3 regions of the Pantoea deleyi genome follow, and region 1 is predicted to be linked to each of the others. Evidence: predicted binding sites of a transcription regulator. Region 1 holds the regulator's gene; each other region holds the start of a gene.
The links. The regulator LexA, encoded in region 1, represses DNA repair genes until DNA is damaged. The targets are predictions, from matches to a motif close to TNCTGTATGTACATACAGNA.
Positions count from the first base shown of each region.

Region 1 (6,618 bases):
AGCGAAGCTGCTGTTTGTGATCCTCGCGCTGGTGGCCTTTGCGCTGGTGCTGACCATGAACCTGATGACGATTATGCTCTCCGTCGTGGGGCTGGCGCTGGCCTGGGTTTATCCCTTTATGAAGCGCTATACCCATCTGCCGCAGGTGGTGCTGGGGGCCGCCTTTGGCTGGGCGATCCCTATGGCATGGTCCGCAGTTAGTGAGTCCTTACCTCTCGTCTGCTGGCTGGTCTTTATCGCCAACATCTGCTGGACGGTCGCCTACGATACGCAGTATGCCATGGTGGATCGGGATGACGATCTGAAGATTGGCGTGAAGTCGACCGCGATTCTGTTTGGCCGTTTCGACAAGCTGATCATCGGCCTGCTGCAGCTGGCGACGCTGGTGCTGATGGCGCTGGTGGGAATGATGCTGCATCTGAATGGCGCCTTCTACTGGACGCTGCTACTGGCGGCGGCGCTGTTTGTGTATCAGCAGAAGCTGATCGCCGGGCGCGAACGGCAGCCCTGTTTCCAGGCATTCCTGAATAACAACTATGTCGGGATGGTGCTGTTCCTGGGCGTGCTGATGAATACGCCGCCGTTCAGCCAGATTTTCTGACAGCGTGCCGGGCGTCAAAAGGCGGATTCATTGCTGCCACGCTCCTTCTGCACGGTATGGCGGATATAAAAAAGGCGACCTCATGAGGTCGCCTTTTTTGCGGTACGCAGATATCAGTCGTGCGCCACGGCGGTTTCAATCGTCATGCGCACGTCATTGGTCACCAGATCCGCCAGGATGTGCCAGGTGGCCTGGGTCTGTGTGACATCAGCATCGCCGCTGTCACTGATGTACCCTTCGTCGCGCAGCGTCAGCACCAGCGAGGTAAAGACCGCTTTGTCGAAGAACTCCGGTGCGTTGATACCGTGCAGCACTGACAGTCGCTGTGCCAGCGTCCGGCTCTCTTTTTCCAGCGTGCCGCGGTTAATCGTCGGCTTGGCGCTGAGGATGGAGAAGGTAATGGCGTAACGCTGCAGCGTTTCACGCACCCCGGCGGCCAGCAGCTGCAGCGTGCGATAGCGCGCCGCGGTAAAGCGCAGCTCACCGGCTTCACGCGTGATCAGGCCCTGACGCGCCAGCTCCTGACACAGTTCGGTCAGCAGCTGTGGCAGTTCATCGGTCTGCCAGCGCAGGAACAGCTCACTCTTCAGCATCGGGTAGATCAGGCTCACCTGACGCAGCAGTTCGGCTTCGCTCAGCGTCTGGTGCTGCTGAACAATGGCGGCAATCAGCGACGGCATCACCAGCATGTGGTGGATGTTGTTGCGATAGTAGGTCATCAGCACCGCCTGCTCGCGCGGCAGAATGATGATGTCGCCAATGCTGTCCTTTTCACTCTCGAACTTGTTCATGCCCATAGCGTGATCCAGCAGCGCTTCCGCCGTGAGATCGGGCACCGTCGCGTTGGGTGAGTAAGGCACGTTGCGCAGAAGCTGGGTGTAGCACGCCAGCTGTTCAATCAGCTGTTCACGGGTGAGTGAGCGCTGACGTGACGCCAGCAGCGCCGTGACGCAGAGGTTCATGGCATTGGCTGCGCCCGCTTCATTGATTCGCACCATCAGGCTGGCGGCGATATCGTTGACGGTCGGCGTTAACCAGCTCGGGCGCTGCGGCTCGATCGGATCGATGGCATCGCGCCATTCCGGCACGCGCTTGTTGAGATAGTTAACCAGCGGCATCGGCTCGCCAAAGTTAACGTAGCCCTGGCCGAGATTACGCAGCTTGCGTAAGCCACGCACCATCTGCATAAAGCCTTCTTTCTCTTTCGCCGCGCCGCGCAGCTCTTTGGCGTAAGTGCCCACTTCCATCACATGCTCATAGCCGATATAGATCGGCACCAGCGTGATCGGACGATTTCCGCCGCGCAGCATCGCCTGCAGCGTCATCGCCAGGGTGCCGGTTTTCGGGTCCAGCAGGCGACCGGTGCGTGAACGGCCCCCTTCGACAAAGTACTCAACCGAATAGCCGCGGGTAAACAGCTCGCCCAGGTATTCGCGGAACACCGTGGCGTAGAGCTTGTTACCTTTAAAGGTACGACGGATAAAGAATGCGCCCAGACGACGGAAAATCGGGCCTGCCGGCCAGAAGTTAAGGTTGATCCCGGCGGCGATATGCGGCGGCACCAGCCCCTGATGGTAGAGCACATAGGAGAGCAGCAGATAATCCATGTGGCTGCGATGGCAGGGCACATAGACGATCTCATGGCCATCCTGCGCCAGCTGACGCACTTTTTCGCCGCCGTTGACGTTGATGCCCTGATAGAGGCGGCTCCAGAGCCAGCCCATCACCCGGTCAGTCACACGAATCGCTTCGTAGGAGAAGTTGGCCGCAATTTCTTCCATCATCTCGATGGCATTCTGCTGCGCTTTCTCGTGGGAGATTTTTTTGCTGCGCGCTTCATCTTCGACGGCTTTCTCAATCGCTTTGGATTGCAGCAGACGATTAAAGAGATCCTGACGCGCCGGTAAGCGCGGGCCAATCGCGGCCAGCCGCTGACGGGCAAAATGAATACGGGCCACGCGGGCCAGCTTCTGGGCGATCGACTTGTCCGTTCCGTGTTCGGTGGCCATGCGGCGCAGCGAAACGGTCGGCGAGAAGCGGACAAAACTGTCGCGCCCGTGCCAGATGACGGCAAAGAATTTCTGTACCCCGTTCAGGACGCGCAGATGTGGCGTTGCCTCACCCTGAACTTCACGTCCCGGTGCGCGGCCAAACATCACGGTGACCGGCAGCATCTGAATATCCAGCGTGGGATTGTTTCGATGCAGGTCGAGGTAGTCGTGAAAGATTTTCACGGATTCGACGCTGGGCACAAAATAGGGGAAAACGCGCGGGCCGTCGTGAATAAAGACGTGACGCGGCAGCAGCGCGCCGTCAATCTCCAGCGGAGAGAGCGGATCGGGCAGATGATGTCGCAGACACTGGGCGCGCAAAGTCAGTAAGTCAGCCTTCGAATCGTAAGGCAAAACATACATAATAGGTCGGGTCGGGTCCAGACCATGTTCTGAAACGGGATCGGCCGGAATGGCCTTACTTTTTACCAAAAACGACAGTGGTAAATTAAGCAGTTTGTAATAAAGTTTACGCCAACCTGACATAGACAACATGAAGCCTCTTGTTAGCAAAGCGCCGCAAGCATACCAGAAAGTGCAGCGAAGATCTGTGGTGGTGCCAATTGCACGCAGCCCAGACATTGACGTCAATACGATGAAAGGGTTCCCCCATCATGGCAAATAATGCCACCGGACTTATCAGAATAGTTAAAGCCGCAGGTTACTCATGGCAGGGGCTGCGTGCCGCCTGGCAGCATGAAGCGGCATTTCGTCAGGAAGCGCTGGCCGCGCTGGCCGCCATCGTCATCGCCTGCTGGCTGGACGTGGATGTGGTCTCCCGCATCCTGATGATTGGTGTCGTAGTGCTGGTCGTCATTGTCGAAATCCTTAACAGTGCCATTGAAGCGGTGGTCGATCGCATCGGTCAGGAGCATCATCCGCTGGCCGGTCGGGCGAAAGATATGGGATCGGCCGCGGTGCTGATCAGCATTCTACTGGCTCTGTTTGTCTGGATCGCGCTGCTCTGGACACATTTGCGATAAGCGTTCCATATCGCGTCGGAAGCCGCGTTTTGCGGGACAATCGGTTTCCATTTCGCCAATACCTGTATATACTCACAGCGACTGTATAAACAACCAGGGGGCGGGATGAAAGCATTAACCAGCAGGCAGCAGCAGGTCTATGACCTGATTCGCGACCATATTACTTCAACGGGCATGCCGCCTACGCGTGCCGAGATTGCCGCGCAGCTGGGATTCCGTTCGCCGAATGCGGCAGAAGAGCACCTGAAAGCGCTGGCGCGTAAAGGCGTCATCGAGATCGTGTCCGGTGCCTCGCGCGGCATCCGTCTGTTGATGGAAGAAGAAGCCTCAGAAGGCTTACCGCTGATTGGCCGGGTTGCTGCCGGTGAGCCCATCATGGCGCAGGAACATATTGAAACCCACTACAAGGTGGATCCGGGCCTGTTTAAGCCGTCGGCTGACTTCCTGCTGCGCGTCAGCGGAATGTCGATGAAAGACATCGGGATTATGGATGGCGATCTGCTCGCGGTGCATAAAACCCAGGATGTGCGTAATGGTCAGGTCGTCGTGGCGCGCATCGATGATGAAGTCACGGTGAAGCGCTGGAAAAAGCAGGGGGCTATCGTCCATCTGCTGCCTGAGAACAGCGAATTTGACCCGATCGTGGTTGATACCCGTGCTCAGTCGCTGACCATTGAAGGTCTGGCGGTGGGCGTGGTTCGCAACGGCGAGTGGCTCTGATTTCTCTGCCTGCGTGCATTCGCCCTCTCTGATGCTATTCTGTCTGCCCTAATTTTGTCGCGGCCCTCTTTGCGCAGCGACACTGAGCACGGAACGGCGAATGCGCGTTATCACGGCAACCGATAAAAATCTCTGGCGGCTCGCGCTGCCGATGATCCTTTCAAATATCACCGTGCCCTTACTGGGCGTGGTCGATACCGCAGTTATTGGTCATCTCGACAGCCCTGTCTATCTTGGCGGCGTCGCGGTCGGAACCACCGTCACCAGTTTCCTCTTTATGCTGCTGCTTTTTCTGCGGATGAGCACCACCGGTCTCACGGCGCAGGCGCTGGGTGCGGGCGACAAAACGGCGCTGGCGCGGGCGCTGGTTCAGCCGCTGATGATTGCGCTGCTGGCTGGCGTGCTGTTTATCGCCTTACGCTATCCGATTATCCGGCTGGCGACGCAGCTGGTCGGCGGCAGTCCCGAGGTCCTGGCACAGGCGGCGCGATTTATTCAGATCCGCTGGCTCAGCGCGCCGGCCACCCTCGCAAATCTGGTCATTCTGGGCTGGCTGCTGGGCGTGCAGTATGCGCGCGCGCCGGTGATCCTGCTGGTGGCAGGGAATCTGGTGAACATCGTGCTCGATCTCTGGCTGGTCATGGGGCTGCACTGGGGTGTCGCAGGTGCGGCCACCGCCACGGCGCTGGCCGAATACATCACGCTGGGCGTCGGCAGCATCATGGTCTGGCGGGTGCTGAAACTGCACGGCATCACGCCAGCCCTGCTGAAACAGAGCTGGCGCGGCGACAGTGCCCGGCTGCTGCGCCTCAACCGGGATATCATGCTGCGCTCCCTGATGCTGCAGCTCTGTTTCGCGTCGCTGACCGTGCTCGGCGCACGGCTCGGCCCCGATGTGGTCGCGGTTAACGCCGTGTTACTGATGTTCATTACCTTCACCGCCTACGCACTGGATGGCTTCGCCTATGCGGTAGAGGCGTTTGCCGGTGAGGCGCATGGGGCAAAAGATGGCAGTAAACTGCTGCGTGTCTGGCACGCCGCCTGTCGTCAGGCGGTGGCCGTCGCGCTGTTCTTCTCGCTGGTCTATGCGATCGCTGGCCCGCAGATCGTGACGCTGCTGACCTCGCTGACGTCGCTGCAACAGACCGCCGATCGCTACCTGGTCTGGCAGGTCATACTGCCGCTGGCGGGCGTCTGGTGTTATCTGCTGGATGGCATGTTCATCGGCGCCACGCGTGGTCGCGAGATGCGCAACAGCATGGTGATGGCCGCCGCGGGCTACTTCCTGACGCTGCTGAGCGTACCGCTGCTGGGCAACCATGGACTGTGGCTGGCGGTAACCGTTTTTCTGGTGCTGCGCGGCCTGACGCTCTGGCTTATCTGGCGCAGGCACTGGCGTCACAACAGCTGGTTTGAAGCCTGATTCAGTCGTGCTCACAGAGGTATACAGATAATTCTGTATTATTCTGAGTCCCGGAATAAAGCAACTACAATTAACTTCATACGGCGCAGTTAAGTAGCGCTTTGTATCGAGGTTATGACGAGTAGCCAGATAATTAAACCCCGAGGATTGGAGGTCTGCCATGAATAAAGACGAAGCGAGCGGCAACTGGAAGCAGTTCAAAGGCAAGATGAAAGAGAAATGGGGCAAGCTGACCGACGACGATATGCAGGTGATCGAAGGTAAACGCGACCAGCTGGTAGGTAAAATTCAGGAGCGTTACGGCTATGCAAAAGATGAAGCAGAGCGCGAAGTAACGGACTGGGAAACGCACAACAAAGATCACCGCTGGTAATCGACCCTCTGTTCCGGTGAGCCCTCACCGGAACACGCTTCAGGCGCTGACACCTATCCCCGTTTTCCCCGCTTTTTGCCTTCATCCTGATGATCATGTTCGCAGTTTTCATGATGCGTACAGGCTGCCACTTCCGCACAGTTTTTACACAGTCCATGCGCTTCAATCACGCTATGGCGCAGAGCAAACTGCGCTTCCCCCGCCAGCGTCGCGATAATGGTCTCCACACCCTGCGCCTGTTTTTCGGTAACGGCGGCACAGCGATCGCAGACCAGCATCACTGAGGTATGCGCCGGTGCTTCAAAATGGTGACACATCACGTAGCTATTGTTGGACTCCACCCGGTGGATAAAGCCCTGTTCCAGCAGGAAATCGAGCGCCCGGTAAACCGTGGGCGGTTTGGCCTGAGGTTCACTGACCCGCAGCTGGTCCAGCAGATCGTAGGCGCTGATAGAGCCAGGCTGTTC
Region 1 covers NZ_CP071405.1:3,746,862-3,753,479, reverse strand. Annotated here, with positions in the region: gene ubiA (4-hydroxybenzoate octaprenyltransferase) at 1-601, shown strand, start outside; gene plsB (glycerol-3-phosphate 1-O-acyltransferase PlsB) at 715-3,138, opposite strand; gene J1C59_RS17635 (diacylglycerol kinase) at 3,267-3,635, shown strand; gene lexA (transcriptional repressor LexA) at 3,741-4,355, shown strand; gene dinF (MATE family efflux transporter DinF) at 4,456-5,778, shown strand; gene J1C59_RS17620 (CsbD family protein) at 5,939-6,151, shown strand; gene zur (zinc uptake transcriptional repressor Zur) at 6,205-6,618, opposite strand, start outside.

Region 2 (6,618 bases), 650 kb from region 1:
TGTGGCCGAACTGGCTGCAGAGGACGTCACCGAAGAGACGCTTTTGCTCTATTCCACCGGAGGAACCCCTGCGTGAGCAGCAAAGAGACCCATCTGAATCTGACCGCCACGCCGTGGCGTCACCAGCTTTTCGACTTCCTCTATAAATGGGGGATGTTGCTGACGGTGGTGATCCTGATCGCCGCTTTTGGCCTGGCTTCCGATAGCTTCCTGGAGCCGAATAACATCATCAATATCCTGCGCTCGATTGCCATCGTGACGGTGATCGCGATCGGCGTTTCGATCTCGCTGACCGTGGGCGGCTTTGATCTCTCGGTCGGCTCGACCGCCTCGCTGGCCAATGCGCTGGTGATCTCCCTCTTTGTCTGGTACGGCTTTGGCACCACCAGCGCGATCCTGATCACCCTGGCGCTCTGTACGCTGGTTGGGCTGTTCAACGCCTTTCTGATTGTGATCCTGCGTATCCCCGACATGCTGGCGACGCTGGCGACGCTGTTTGTCATCCAGGGGGTGGCGATGACCTACAGTTTCGGCGGCTCAATCACTGAGAATATGGTCCTGCCGAGCGGCGATATGGCCGAAGGCACCATTCCGGCCGCCTTTGGCCTGCTCGGTCAGGTGCCGACCATCGTGATCATTATGCTGGTGGTGACCGTCGCGGCGCAGCTGGCGCTGTCGCTGACCAAACATGGCCGCCGGATGTATGCGCTGGGCGGCAATCCGGAAGCGGCGCGCCTGTCGGGCATCCGCACCACCCGCTACCGGGTGCTGGCGTATGTGATCGCCTCGCTGCTGGCGGGTCTGGGCGGCATCCTGCTCGCCTCGCGCATCGGCTCTTCTCAGGTCAACGCCGGAAGCGGCTATCTGATGGATGCGGTCGCGGCGGCGTGGATCGGCTTCTCGCTGGCCGGTTCCGGCAAACCCAATGCGCTCGGCACGCTGGTCGGCGCGGTGATCCTCGGCGTGCTGCAGAACGGGCTGGTGATGCTCTCCGTTCCCTACTATGCCATGGACATTATTAAAGGACTGGTGCTGGCCTTAGCGCTGGCGATCACCTATATCCAGCGCCGCTGAGGCGCGTTTACCGGAGTTCATCACAATGAAAAAAATCACACTCTCGCTGCTGGCTCTGAGCCTGCTGAACGCCAGCGCCGCCTTCGCGGACACCGTTACGCCGGTGCCTGCCGCTATCGCCAGCCATGATGGCCCGATTCGCATCGCCGTGATCCGCAACCTGGGTTCCGATGACAACACCACCCAGTTTGTGGCTGGCGCGATCCAGCAGGGTCGTCAGCTGGGCTTTAAGGTCAGTACCTTCCTGAGCAACGGCGATGATGCGCGCTTTCAGGACTTTGTGAATCAGGCGATCAGCCAGAAGTATGACGGCATCGTGCTGTCACACGGTAAAGCGCCTTACGCCAGCGGTCTGGTCAGGCGGATTGCCGATGCGGGCATTAAGCTGGCGGTGTTCGATACGCCGGTAGACAGCCCGATTCCGGGCGTCACCGTGACCGCCCAGGATGACGCCTCGCTGGCACAGCTGTCGCTGGGCCAGCTCATCAGTGACTTCCACGGCAAGGCGAAGATCGTCAAACTGTGGGTCGCCGGCTTCCCGCCAATGGAACGCCGTCAGGTGGTCTATGAAAAACTGCTGAAAGAGAATCCGGGCATCCGGCAGCTTGAGTCGATCGGTGCGGTTTCGACCGACGTTCAGGGTGACACGGCGAACAAGATCGGCGCGATTCTGGCGAAATACCCGAAAGGTCAGATCGACGCCATCTGGGGGGCGTGGGATGCCTTCAGCCAGGGCGCATATAAAGCGTTGCAGGAGAATGGCCGCACCGAGATCAAGCTCTACAGCATCGACGTGTCAAACCAGGATCTGCAGCTGATGCGCGAGAAAAACAGCCCGTGGGTGCAGACGGTGGCGGTGGATCCGAAAACCATCGGCGCGGTGAACATGCGTCTGGTGGCGAAGAAGATTGCCGGTGAAGAGACGCCAGCCACCTACCAGTTTAAAGCCGCGTCGATTTCGCAGCAGCAGCTGAGCAGCCAGCCGGGCGCGGTGAACGTCGCATCGCTGAACAAAATCATTCCGGGCTGGGGCGATAATCAGGATTTCGTTGCGCCGTGGTTCGCCACCCTGGCGGCGAAAAACAGCCAGTAAAGCGCGGGCCGTTACAGCCCCAGCAGCAGCTGACGCTCAAGCTGGGGATCGACCATCGTCACATGTAACCCCACCAGCCGCACGCCACGCCCGGCACGACGCTCATCCCAGGTCTTGCGGGCGATGGCTATCATGTCCTCTTTATTCAGCACCGGCCAGATATGCTCCTGAGTCGTCTGCTGAAAGTCGCTGAACTTCAGTTTGACGCCCTGACGCGCCACCTGCTTATCGGGCCGGATCTGCGTCAGACGGCGATCCAGCTCGGCATAGAGAAAATCGATAATCTCCAGGCAGGCTTCCCAGTCGCTGATATCCTCCGCCAGCGTGCGCTCAACGCCCAGCGATTTACGCTCACGCTCTACGATTACGCCCCGCTCATCGATGCCGTGGCTGCGCTCCCACAGCACCCGGCCAAACTTTCCAAAGCGTTTCAGCAGCAGCGCCAGATCCGCCTTCTGCACGTCGCCGCAGGTGACCAGCCCCATCTCCTCCAGCTTTTTGGCCGACACTTTGCCGACACCGGGAATTTTTGCCAGCGGCAGGGTCAGCAGAAAATCCGCCATCTCCGGCGGCGTGATCACATACTGGCCGTCCGGCTTGTTGAGGTCAGAGGCGATCTTCGCCAGAAACTTAATCGGGGCGATCCCGGCCGAGGCGGTGAGGCCGGTTTCACGGAAAATGGTGGCGCGGATCGCCTGGGCCATCAGCGTCGCCGAGCCGTGACAGTGCGGGCTGTCGGTCACATCCAGATAGGCTTCGTCCAGCGAGAGCGGTTCAATCAGCGGCGTGTAACGGCTAAAGATGTCGCGGATCTGCGCAGAGGCTTCTTTGTAGGCATCGAAGCGGCCCGGCAGCAGACGCAGATGAGGGCAGAGTTTGAGCGCCATGCCGGTGGGCATCGCACTGCGCACGCCATATTTGCGGGCCGGATAGTTGGCGGTGCTGATCACGCCGCGGCGTTCGCGGCTGCCACCAATGGCGATCGGGATATCGCGCAGCTGGGGATTGTCACGCATCTCCACCGCGGCATAGAAGCAGTCCATATCGACATGAATGATTTTACGCATACCCCCTCCGACACTGGATAAGTATACAGTTGGCGGAAGTAACTGCAATCTCTGTCGCGTTAAGGATTAAAGTTTACAAATTTCTGACCGAATAACTGCCAGTAATTCGCGAATTTGGCTGAGACCGTCTTGCTAAAAAAACAGACAATGTTTAATGTTGCGCTGCGGTAGCGGACAGTTCCGATAATGCAAGCAGAGACGCACAATTTGCGTCATGTTCTCTTCACCTCAAGGTACACACAGCATGGGCAAAATCGCACTCCTGTTTGCGATGATTTTACTGCCAGCCCTCAGCATGGCAATGACTCCCGAACCCGTTCAGACGGCGGCACCGGTCAGCAAAGAGTTAAAGAAACAGTTACTTGGCACCCCGGTTTATATCCAGATCTTCAAGGAAGAACGCACACTCGAACTTTACGGCAAAATTGGTAACGAATACCGCCTGCTGGATACCTACCGCATCTGTAACTTTTCGGGAGGCCTCGGCCCGAAACGCCGCGAAGGCGATTTCAAAAGCCCGGAAGGTTTTTACAACGTGAAGCTGAATCAGCTGAAGCCGGACAGCCGGTTTTATCGCGCGATCAACATCGGCTTTCCGAATCAGTATGACCGCAATCAGGGCTACAGCGGCAACTACCTGATGATCCATGGCGACTGCAAATCGATTGGCTGCTATGCCATGACCAACGCCTATATGGATGAGATTTTTACCTATGTGAATGCCGCGCTGCGTAACGGTCAGCAGGAGATCAGCATCAGCATCTATCCGTTCCGCATGACCGACAGCAACATGCAGCGTCACCGCTACTCCACCTACGCCAGTTTCTGGCAGCAGCTGCAGCCGGGATATGCCTGGTTTGCGAAGTATCATCAGCCGCCGGTGGTGAACGTCGCCAGCGGGAAATATGTGATGAACAGCAGCCCGGCACCGGTTTTAGCCAGTCCCGAAGCCGCTTCACGCTCATTCCTGGCGCTCTCCAAGGCAGAATAAGGCCCATTCACCTGGCGCAATCCGCTGCCAGGTTTCATTGGCCGTCAGCGGCTGCGTCGCGATCACCGTCACCACGTCATGCGGCGTGGTGTGCTGCTGAAAATCGACCTCCACATCCTGATCCAGCAGCTGCGCCCGGCCAAAGGGTGCGCGGCGGGTGATCCAGAAGAGGTTGGTCGAGCAGAAGGCCATCAGGTAACGGCCATCTGACAGCAGCATGTTAAACACGCCCTTCTGCCGCAAGATTCCCGCCAGCTCCCCGATAAAACGAAACACCGCAGGCCAGTTGCCCGGCGTGCGCGGGTAGCGCGTGGCCAGCTGATGCAGGATCCAGCAGAACGCCTTTTCGCTGTCCGTTTCACCGACCGGCCGGAAGGTGCCGGTTTCCAGCTGACGATAGCCTTTGAGCTGGCCGTTGTGCGCATAGGTCCAGTTGCGACCCCACAGCTCGCGGGTAAACGGGTGCGTATTTTCCAGCGACACCTGGCCGCGGTTGGCCTGACGGATGTGCGCCACCACCGAATGCGATTTGATGGGGTACTCCTGCACCAGACGCGCAATCGGCGAGTTAAAGCTTGGCAGCGGATCTTTAAACGTACGGCAGCCTTTGTCTTCGTAAAAGGTAATGCCCCAGCCATCTTTGTGAGGCCCGGTTCCACCACCACGCTGAACCAGTCCGGTAAAGCTGAAACAAATATCCGTGGGAACATTGGCGCTCATCCCGAGCAATTCGCACATAGCCACCGCCTTAGATTAAGCGGCCCCCCGTGAGCGGGAGGCCGGCGCAATTACTTCACCATCTCTTTTTCGATCAGCAGCATCAGGATATGGATCACTTTGATGTGGATCTCCTGGATGCGATCGGCATAACCAAAGTGTGGCACCCGGATTTCAATGTCGGCACTGCCCGCCATCTTACCGCCATCTTTACCGGTCAGGGTGATCACTTTCATCCCCTGCGCACGTGCCGCCTCAATCGCCCTGATGATGTTGGCGGAGTTGCCGGAGGTGGAAAGCCCCAGCAGCACATCGCCCGGCCGCCCTACCGCTTCCACGTAGCGTGAAAAGACGTAGTCGTAGCCAAAGTCGTTACTGACGCAGGAGAGATGGCTGACGTCAGAGATGGCAATCGCCGGATAACCAGGACGGTTTTCACGGTAACGGCCGGTCAGCTCTTCGGCGAAGTGCATCGCATCGCAATGTGAGCCGCCGTTACCGCAGGAAAGCACCTTGCCGCCCGCCTTGAAGCTGTCAGCCAGCAGCACCGCAGCACGCTGGATCGCATGGATATTGGCATCGTCACTGAGGAAGGTGTTCAGCGTATCAGCAGCTTCATTAAGCTCAGCGCGGATGATGTCCTGGTACATAGGGGTGTCCTTTTGTAGGAGAGGTTAATCGCAGCAAGTTTAACGGAATGGCCCGTCAGCGCAAAGCGTCATGCCGGGCCACGGCGGCGATTCTGACCGCAGCCACTGATGAAAAAACGCACAGGGCAGGGATTTTGTGAGGCAGGTTGTAATTGCGATGTAAACAAATTGATAAATAGCGCCAACTGCTCTAAACCTCTCTACATAACAGGTCAGACCTCTTACTACTTGGAGCGGTTCACTATGATGGTTGTTTCGATACTTGCCACAGTGGCGCTGATTGGCGCCCTGTTCTATCACCGCCTGTCGCTTCGGCTGAGCAGCGTGATCCTGCTGCTCTGGACCGCCGCGATGGCTGTTGCTCATCTCTGGACGCCGTGGCTGCTGCTGCCGCTGGCGATCATTCTGCTGCCGTTTAACCTGCCGTCGCTGCGTCGCAGCCTCTTCTCAGCGCCAGTTTTTCAGCGTTTCCGTAAGGTAATGCCGCCGATGTCACGCACCGAAAAAGAGGCGATCGATGCGGGCACCACCTGGTGGGAAGGCGATCTGTTCCAGGGCAAACCGGACTGGCAGAAGCTGCACAACTATCCGCAGCCGCGTCTGACCGCCGAGGAGCAGGCGTTTCTCGACGGCCCGGTTGAGGAAGCGTGCCGTATGGCCAACGATTTCCAGATCACGCATGAGCTGGCCGATATGCCGCCGGAACTCTGGGCCTATCTGAAAGAGCATCGTTTCTTCGCGATGATCATCAAGAAAGAGTATGGCGGACTCGATTTCTCCGCCTATGCGCAGGCCTGCGTGCTGCAAAAACTGGCGGGAGTGTCCGGCATACTGGCGATCACCGTGGGCGTGCCTAACTCACTCGGCCCGGGCGAACTGCTGCAGCACTACGGCACCGACGAGCAGAAAAATCACTATTTACCGCGCCTGGCGCGCGGCGATGAGATCCCCTGCTTTGCGCTGACCAGCCCGGAAGCGGGTTCTGATGCCGGGGCGATCCCCGATACCGGCGTGGTCTGCATGGGC
Region 2 covers NZ_CP071405.1:3,091,951-3,098,568, forward strand. Annotated here, with positions in the region: gene J1C59_RS14670 (sugar ABC transporter ATP-binding protein) at 1-76, shown strand, start outside; gene J1C59_RS14675 (ABC transporter permease) at 73-1,074, shown strand; gene J1C59_RS14680 (sugar ABC transporter substrate-binding protein) at 1,100-2,167, shown strand; gene dinB (DNA polymerase IV) at 2,179-3,234, opposite strand; gene dpaA (peptidoglycan meso-diaminopimelic acid protein amidase) at 3,479-4,225, shown strand; gene J1C59_RS14695 (class II glutamine amidotransferase) at 4,196-4,963, opposite strand; gene lpcA (D-sedoheptulose 7-phosphate isomerase) at 5,014-5,592, opposite strand; gene fadE (acyl-CoA dehydrogenase FadE) at 5,836-6,618, shown strand, end outside.
Region 2: the regulator LexA is predicted to act here: its motif matches at 3,246-3,265, upstream of dinB (DNA polymerase IV).

Region 3 (6,618 bases), 1.1 Mb from region 1:
CGCGCTGGCCGCCGGTTATCAGCCGGGCGGTGATGAGATTGTCTTTACCGCCGATCTGTTTGACCAGCCGACGCTGGAACGGGTCGCGGCGCTGAAGGTGCCGGTGAATGCCGGATCGATCGATATGCTGCATCAGCTGGGCGCGGTGTCTCCGGGACATGCGGTGTGGCTGCGGGTCAATCCAGGCTTTGGTCACGGCCACAGCCAGAAGACCAATACCGGCGGTGAAAACAGCAAGCATGGAATCTGGCACGGCGACCTGGAAGCGGCGCTGGCCGCAATTGCGCAGCATGGCCTGAAACTGGTGGGCATTCATATGCACATCGGTTCTGGCGTGGACTACGGGCATCTCCAGCAGGTGTGCGATGCGATGGTGGAACTGGTGATGGCCTCCGGTCAGGATCTGACGGCGATCTCCGCAGGCGGCGGGCTTTCTGTGCCGTACCGCTATGGCGAAGAGGCGATCGATACCGCGCACTACTTCGGACTCTGGGATGCGGCACGCCAGCGCATCGCGCAGCATCTGGGCCACGCGGTCAAGCTGGAGATCGAACCGGGCCGCTTCCTGGTGGCCGAAGCGGGGGTGCTGGTGTCGCAGGTGCGGGCGGTGAAATCGATGGGCAGCCGTCACTTTGTGCTGGTCGACGCCGGTTTCAGTGATCTGATGCGTCCTTCGATGTACGGCAGCTATCACCATATCTCGCTGATGGCGGGTGACGAGCGGGCGATTGATGAGCAGCAGACCGTAGATACCGTGGTGGCAGGCCCGCTGTGCGAGTCGGGCGATGTCTTTACCCAGCTTGAGGGCGGCATGGTCGAGCCGCGCGCGCTTCCGGCGGCAAAGGTGGGCGATTATCTGGTCTTCCATGACACCGGTGCCTACGGCGCTTCGATGTCCTCTAACTACAACAGCCGTCCGCTGATCCCCGAAGTGCTGTTTGAGCAGGGCCAGCCGCGCGAAATCCGCCGCGCGCAGACGATTCAGTCGTTGCTGGCACTGGAAATCGGCTAATCTCTCTCTCTGGCGGCCAGCGTGCCGCCTCAGCAGCGGGCTCTGTCACGCCTGCATCCGGAGAGAAAAGATCGCCTTTTCTGGCGCACACCTCGGCGATATCGTAAGCCCGGACCTGTGATCCCTTTCAGAGGAATTAACTGTGATGAAGATCGTGTCGCTCAGCGAAGTGCCGCAGTTTGCCGATCAGATTACCGACTGGCAGTGGCGCGCCTTTGGTGACGCTGACAGCCGGGCGTTTTTCGCCAGCGTGGTTAACAGCAGCCTGAGCGGGGCAGAATTTCCAATCACCTTTGTTGCGATTGAGGCGGGCAGGGCGATCGGCACCGTCGGCTTCTGGCGCTGCGACCTCATCAGCCGTCAGGATCTTTTTCCCTGGCTGGCGGCTCTCTATGTGGATGAGCCGGCACGCGGCAGAGGCGTGAGTGAGGCGCTGCAGCAGCATGTCATCGCATGGGCACAGAAACAGGGCTATCCGCGTTTGTGGCTGTGGTCCACCTTCACGGGCTACTATGAACGGTTTGGCTGGCGGCCACAGGGGGAAGCGCTGGAGTATCCTGATAAGCCGGTCACGCTCTACTGCCGCGACCTGTGAAAGAGGCCAGCCACCGACGGTAGCTGGCAGGCACGATCAGGGTGCCGGATAGGTATAACGACGATGGATCGCCTCAATACCCTCCAGGATCTCTGCGTTTAAGGTCAGATTAAAACTGTCGATATTCATCTGCAGCTGTTCAGGCGTGGTCGCGCCCAGCAGCGTGCTGGCCACAAACGGCTGCTGACGCACATAGGCGAGCGCCATCTGCGACGGATCGATCTGATGCTGCTGAGCCAGAGCCACATATTCGGCAATCGCCTGTTGTGACTGCTCACCGCTGTAACGGGTAAAGCGGCTGAACAGCGTATTGCGCGCGCCCGCAGGCTGTGCGCCATTGAGATATTTGCCGCTCAGCGTACCAAAGGCCAGGCTGGAATAGGCGAGCAGCTCAACACCTTCATGCTGGCTGATCTCGGCCAGACCCACCTCAAAGCTGCGGTTCAGCAGGCTGTAGGGATTCTGGATGCTGACGATACGCGGCAGCTCATGTTTCTCCGCCAGCTGCAGGTAACGCATCACGCCCCACGCGGTTTCGTTCGACACGCCGATATACCGGATTTTACCGGCGCGCACCTGTTCGGTCAGCGCTTCCAGCGTCTCCAGCAGCGTCACCTGCGCGGTAGTTTCGCTGTACTGATAGCCGAGCTTGCCAAAAAAGTTGGTCTGGCGCTGCGGCCAGTGCAGCTGGTAGAGATCCAGGTAGTCGGTGTTCAGGCGTTTCAGGCTGGCGTCGAGCGCGGCACGGATATTTTTACGGTCCAGCGCCATATCCGGACGGATTGATGCATCGCTGCCGCGCGTTGGCCCGGCAACTTTGCTGGCCAGAATGATTTTGTCACGGCAGCCGCGCTGTTTAAGCCAGCTGCCAATATAGCGTTCAGTCAGACCCTGGGTTTCCGGGCGCGGCGGCACCGGATACATCTCGGCAGTATCAATCAGGTTGATGCCGGAACGGATAGCCAAATCCAGCTGAGCATGCGCGTCGGCTTCGCTGTTCTGTTCGCCAAACGTCATAGTGCCCAGTCCCAGCTGACTCACTTCCAGCGTGCTGTGGGGAATACGATGATAGTGCATTGCCAGCTTCCTTTTCTTTATGGAACGGAATGTTGTGTCCTCAGGGACTATAGCGCGAGCAACGGCGGGGAAGGAAGGGGGAAAAGGCGGGGAAATCACCTGTCAGCGGGGAAGCAGTGGCAGGTGATTAAATCAGGCACTTAACGTTCAATGATCGTTGAGACCTCGTCACTGTTAATCTGTACGGCATGGCCCGTCTGATCGGTGTATTCCACCAGGCCCGTCTCTTTATCGATGCTGGGTTTGCCTTCGGTCATGATCATCCGGCCATCTTTGGTTGCCATAACATAATCAGAACTGCATCCACTCAAACCTGCTGCGATCATTACTATCAGTGCTGCGCCAGCCAACCCTCTCATCACGCCTTATCCTCACAAATCGTCAATTGCAAAAAGTGTAGTAATAAATGGTTTTGCCGGCGGGGTTAATCGAAAGAATCTGAAAATAACCGGGCGAGCAGGCTCGCCCTTGACTTTCTCAGGCGTGCTTTTTCTTACTGCGCATCAGATTAAGGCACTCAACCGCCATTGAGAAGAACATGGCGAAATAAATGTAACCTTTTGGTACGTGCACCGCAAAACTCTCCAGAATCAGGGTAAAACCGACCAGAATCAGGAAAGAGAGCGCCAGCATTTTCACAGACGGATGGCGGTCGACGAACTCACCAATGGCCCGTGCGGCAAACATCATCATCATCACGGCAATCACAACCGCCGCCATCATGATGAACAGATGATCGGAGAGGCCGATAGCGGTGATGACGGAGTCGAGACTGAAAATGATGTCGAGCATCATGATCTGCACAATCGCGCCCAGGAAGGAATGTACGCGGGTGTTATGTTCGCCTTCGCTGCCCTCAATCGTCTCATGGATCTCCATGCTCGACTTCCACAGCAGGAACAGGCCACCGAACAGCAGGATCAGATCGCGCGCGGAGAAGGGGTGATCCATCAGCGTAAACAGCGGGTTCGTCAGACGCGCGACCCACGCAATGGACGCCAGCAGGCCCAGACGCATTAACATCGCGCCCATCAGACCGATGCGGCGTGCGCTGGCTTGCTGATGTTTCGGCAGTTTCGCGACCACCAGTGACAGGAAAATGATGTTATCAATACCCAGCACCACCTCAAGGATGGTCAGGGTACCCAGCGCCAGCCAGGCATTGGGATCAGAAATCCACTCAAACATACCGACATTCAATCCTAAACGAAAAGTAAACGGCGATTATACGCATTCGGTTCGCCGATCTCCCGCAAAATTGCGGCCCTGTCGGCGTGAGAGGCGATTCAGAGCAGAAAATGGCGCGCCAGCAGCGGGCCGGTAAAACTCTTTTTGAGGTAAAAGCCGCGCGGCAGGGTCAGGATCGGCTGGCCCTGGTCGCCGATCCCTTCGGTCAGCGCTTTACTGTTGGCGGCCTTGGGACGGATCTGCAGCCAGGCGCCGTGTCGTGCCGTGATCTGCTCGACGCGTCCCAGCACGATCATATCCATCAGCTCTTCCCAGTCCTGGCGCAGCATCTCATCTTCCTGCTCGTCCGGGCTCCATAGCAGTGGCGCGCCGACGCGGCGTTCCCGCAGCGGGATTGCGCGTTCGCCTTCCACCGGGATCCAGAGCACGCGGGCCAGCTTGTGGCGGACATGGCTGGTCTGCCAGGTGACGCCGCTGTTACCGGTCAGCGGTGCGACGCAGACAAAGGTGGTTTCCAGCGGTTTACCCTGTGCATCAATCGGGATGGTTTTCAGTTCGATGCCCAGATGCGCAAAATCCTGTTCCGCTTTGCTGCCGGCGCTGGCGCCGAGGTGCCACTCCAGCAGCATGCCGACCCAGCCTTTATCGCGTTTCAGATCGGCAGGCATCGGCAGGCCCGCGCGTGCAGCCAGCGTTTCCAGGGTAAATCCGGCTAAAGCCTGGGCGCGTGCCAGCAGGCTGGTTTCATCTTCGGGTGGTCTGGGCTGGTGACTCATGTTACCTACTCGCGATGGTTAAAAAACAGACAGAGGCGGACAGCGAAAACGCCGGATAAAGAGAAACCGTCTCCGGGATCGATAATAACATGATAGATCGTGCTTTTTTTACTGCGGTGGTCTCGCATCCTCCACAGGCCCGGCGGGTTATCCCAGCTTACCCGCAACAATGAACAGGATCTCCAGCCCGGTTATCCACAGAAAAGTGGGATAACCCCCCGTGGTGTGCGGTACTGGTTCCATTTACAGCCTTGACTTTTCACGATCTGCGCATAATTTCACCGCTCTGACCTGACTCTGAACAATTATCTGTGGATAAAAAAGGCGGTGGCTAAATTTTGACCATTTGTCAGCTGCCGCAAAAATATTCGCTGTCGGTAAAAAAAAGACGGATGGCGATTATGAAATTAAAGAGAGTAAAATCATATGTATAGGTAATTATAACGTTCCTGCTCTGCAGCCCCTGGCCGGGGGGTTATTCAGTTAACTCCCGCGTTCTGCACAAAGCTATCCACAGAAATAGTGAATAAGATCGATCTTTTTTGCGGTTGTTGTTTATAACTTCGCGCTTTTCTGTGAGTTATCCCGATAAACAGGGCGCAACCCCTCATGAATCCAGTGGTTTACCGCCTGTAAGGAGTGTGAAACAATCAGCGCATTCAAATTTTGCTTTGAGGTAGTCCGGTGATCGATGATGATGGCTACCGCCCGAATGTTGGTATCGTAATCTGTAACCGGCAGGGACAAGTGTTATGGGCCAGGCGCTTTGGACAGCACTCCTGGCAATTTCCTCAGGGAGGCATCAATCCCGGTGAAACCGCAGAACAGGCGATGTATCGCGAACTGTTCGAAGAGGTCGGATTACACCGGAAGGATGTGCGAATACTTGCTTCTACCCGTAACTGGTTGCGTTACAAGTTGCCAAAACGTTTGGTGCGTTGGGACACAAAGCCGGTATGTATCGGCCAGAAACAGAAGTGGTTTCTCTTGCAGTTAATGTGTAATGACGCGGATATCAACGTGCAGCACAGCAGCACGCCGGAGTTCGACGGCTGGCGCTGGGTCAGTTTCTGGTATCCGGTACGTCAGGTTGTCTCCTTCAAGCGCGACGTCTACCGTCGGGTGATGAAGGAATTCGCTGGCGTGGTAATGACTATGCAGGAGAGTGCGGGGCAGCGAAATAATCCTGCCCATCGACGTAAGAGAGGATAGGCCACGCCCTTTATGCTCACTCAGTTGCGCGAAATTGTAGAAAAAGTGGCGAGTGCGCCGCGTCTCAATGAAGCACTCGACATTCTGGTCAATGAGATCTGTCTGGCGATGGAAACGGAAGTCTGTTCCGTTTACCTCGCCGACCACGATCGTCGCTGCTATTACCTGATGGCGACGCGCGGACTGAAAAAGCCGCGCGGTCGCACGGTGACGCTGGCGTTTGATGAAGGGATCGTCGGTTTAGTGGGCCGTCTGGCCGAGCCGATCAACCTCGCAGATGCCCAGAGCCATCCCAGCTTCAAATATATTCCCTCTGTGAAAGAGGAGCGTTATCGCTCCTTCCTCGGTGTTCCGATCATCAGCCGTCGCCAGCTGCTCGGCGTGCTGGTGGTGCAGCAGCGCGAACACCGTCAGTTTGATGAAAGCGAAGAGTCGTTCCTGGTCACGCTGGCCACGCAGATGGCGACGCTGCTGTCGCAATCTCAGATGGGCCAGTTGTTTGGTCAGTTCCGGCAGACGCGGGTGCGCGCCATTGCGGCAGCGCCGGGTGTCGCCGTGGCACCGGGCTGGGTCGATGAGACACAGCCACTGCTCGACCAGGTTTCCGCCGCCTCAACGCTGGATGTGCAGCGTGAACGCGAACGTCTGTCGCTCGCCATGAGCGAAGCGGCCAATGAGTTTCGCCGCTTCAGCAAACGTTTCAGCGCCAGCGCTCAGAAAGAGAGCGCGGCCATCTTCGATCTCTACTCTCACCTGTT
Region 3 covers NZ_CP071405.1:815,738-822,355, forward strand. Annotated here, with positions in the region: gene lysA (diaminopimelate decarboxylase) at 1-1,012, shown strand, start outside; gene J1C59_RS03985 (GNAT family N-acetyltransferase) at 1,155-1,607, shown strand; gene J1C59_RS03990 (NADP(H)-dependent aldo-keto reductase) at 1,644-2,684, opposite strand; gene J1C59_RS03995 (YgdI/YgdR family lipoprotein) at 2,825-3,043, opposite strand; gene J1C59_RS04000 (TerC family protein) at 3,162-3,872, opposite strand; gene mutH (DNA mismatch repair endonuclease MutH) at 3,971-4,648, opposite strand; gene rppH (RNA pyrophosphohydrolase) at 5,333-5,860, shown strand; gene ptsP (phosphoenolpyruvate--protein phosphotransferase) at 5,873-6,618, shown strand, end outside.
Region 3: the regulator LexA is predicted to act here: its motif matches at 4,880-4,899, upstream of mutH (DNA mismatch repair endonuclease MutH).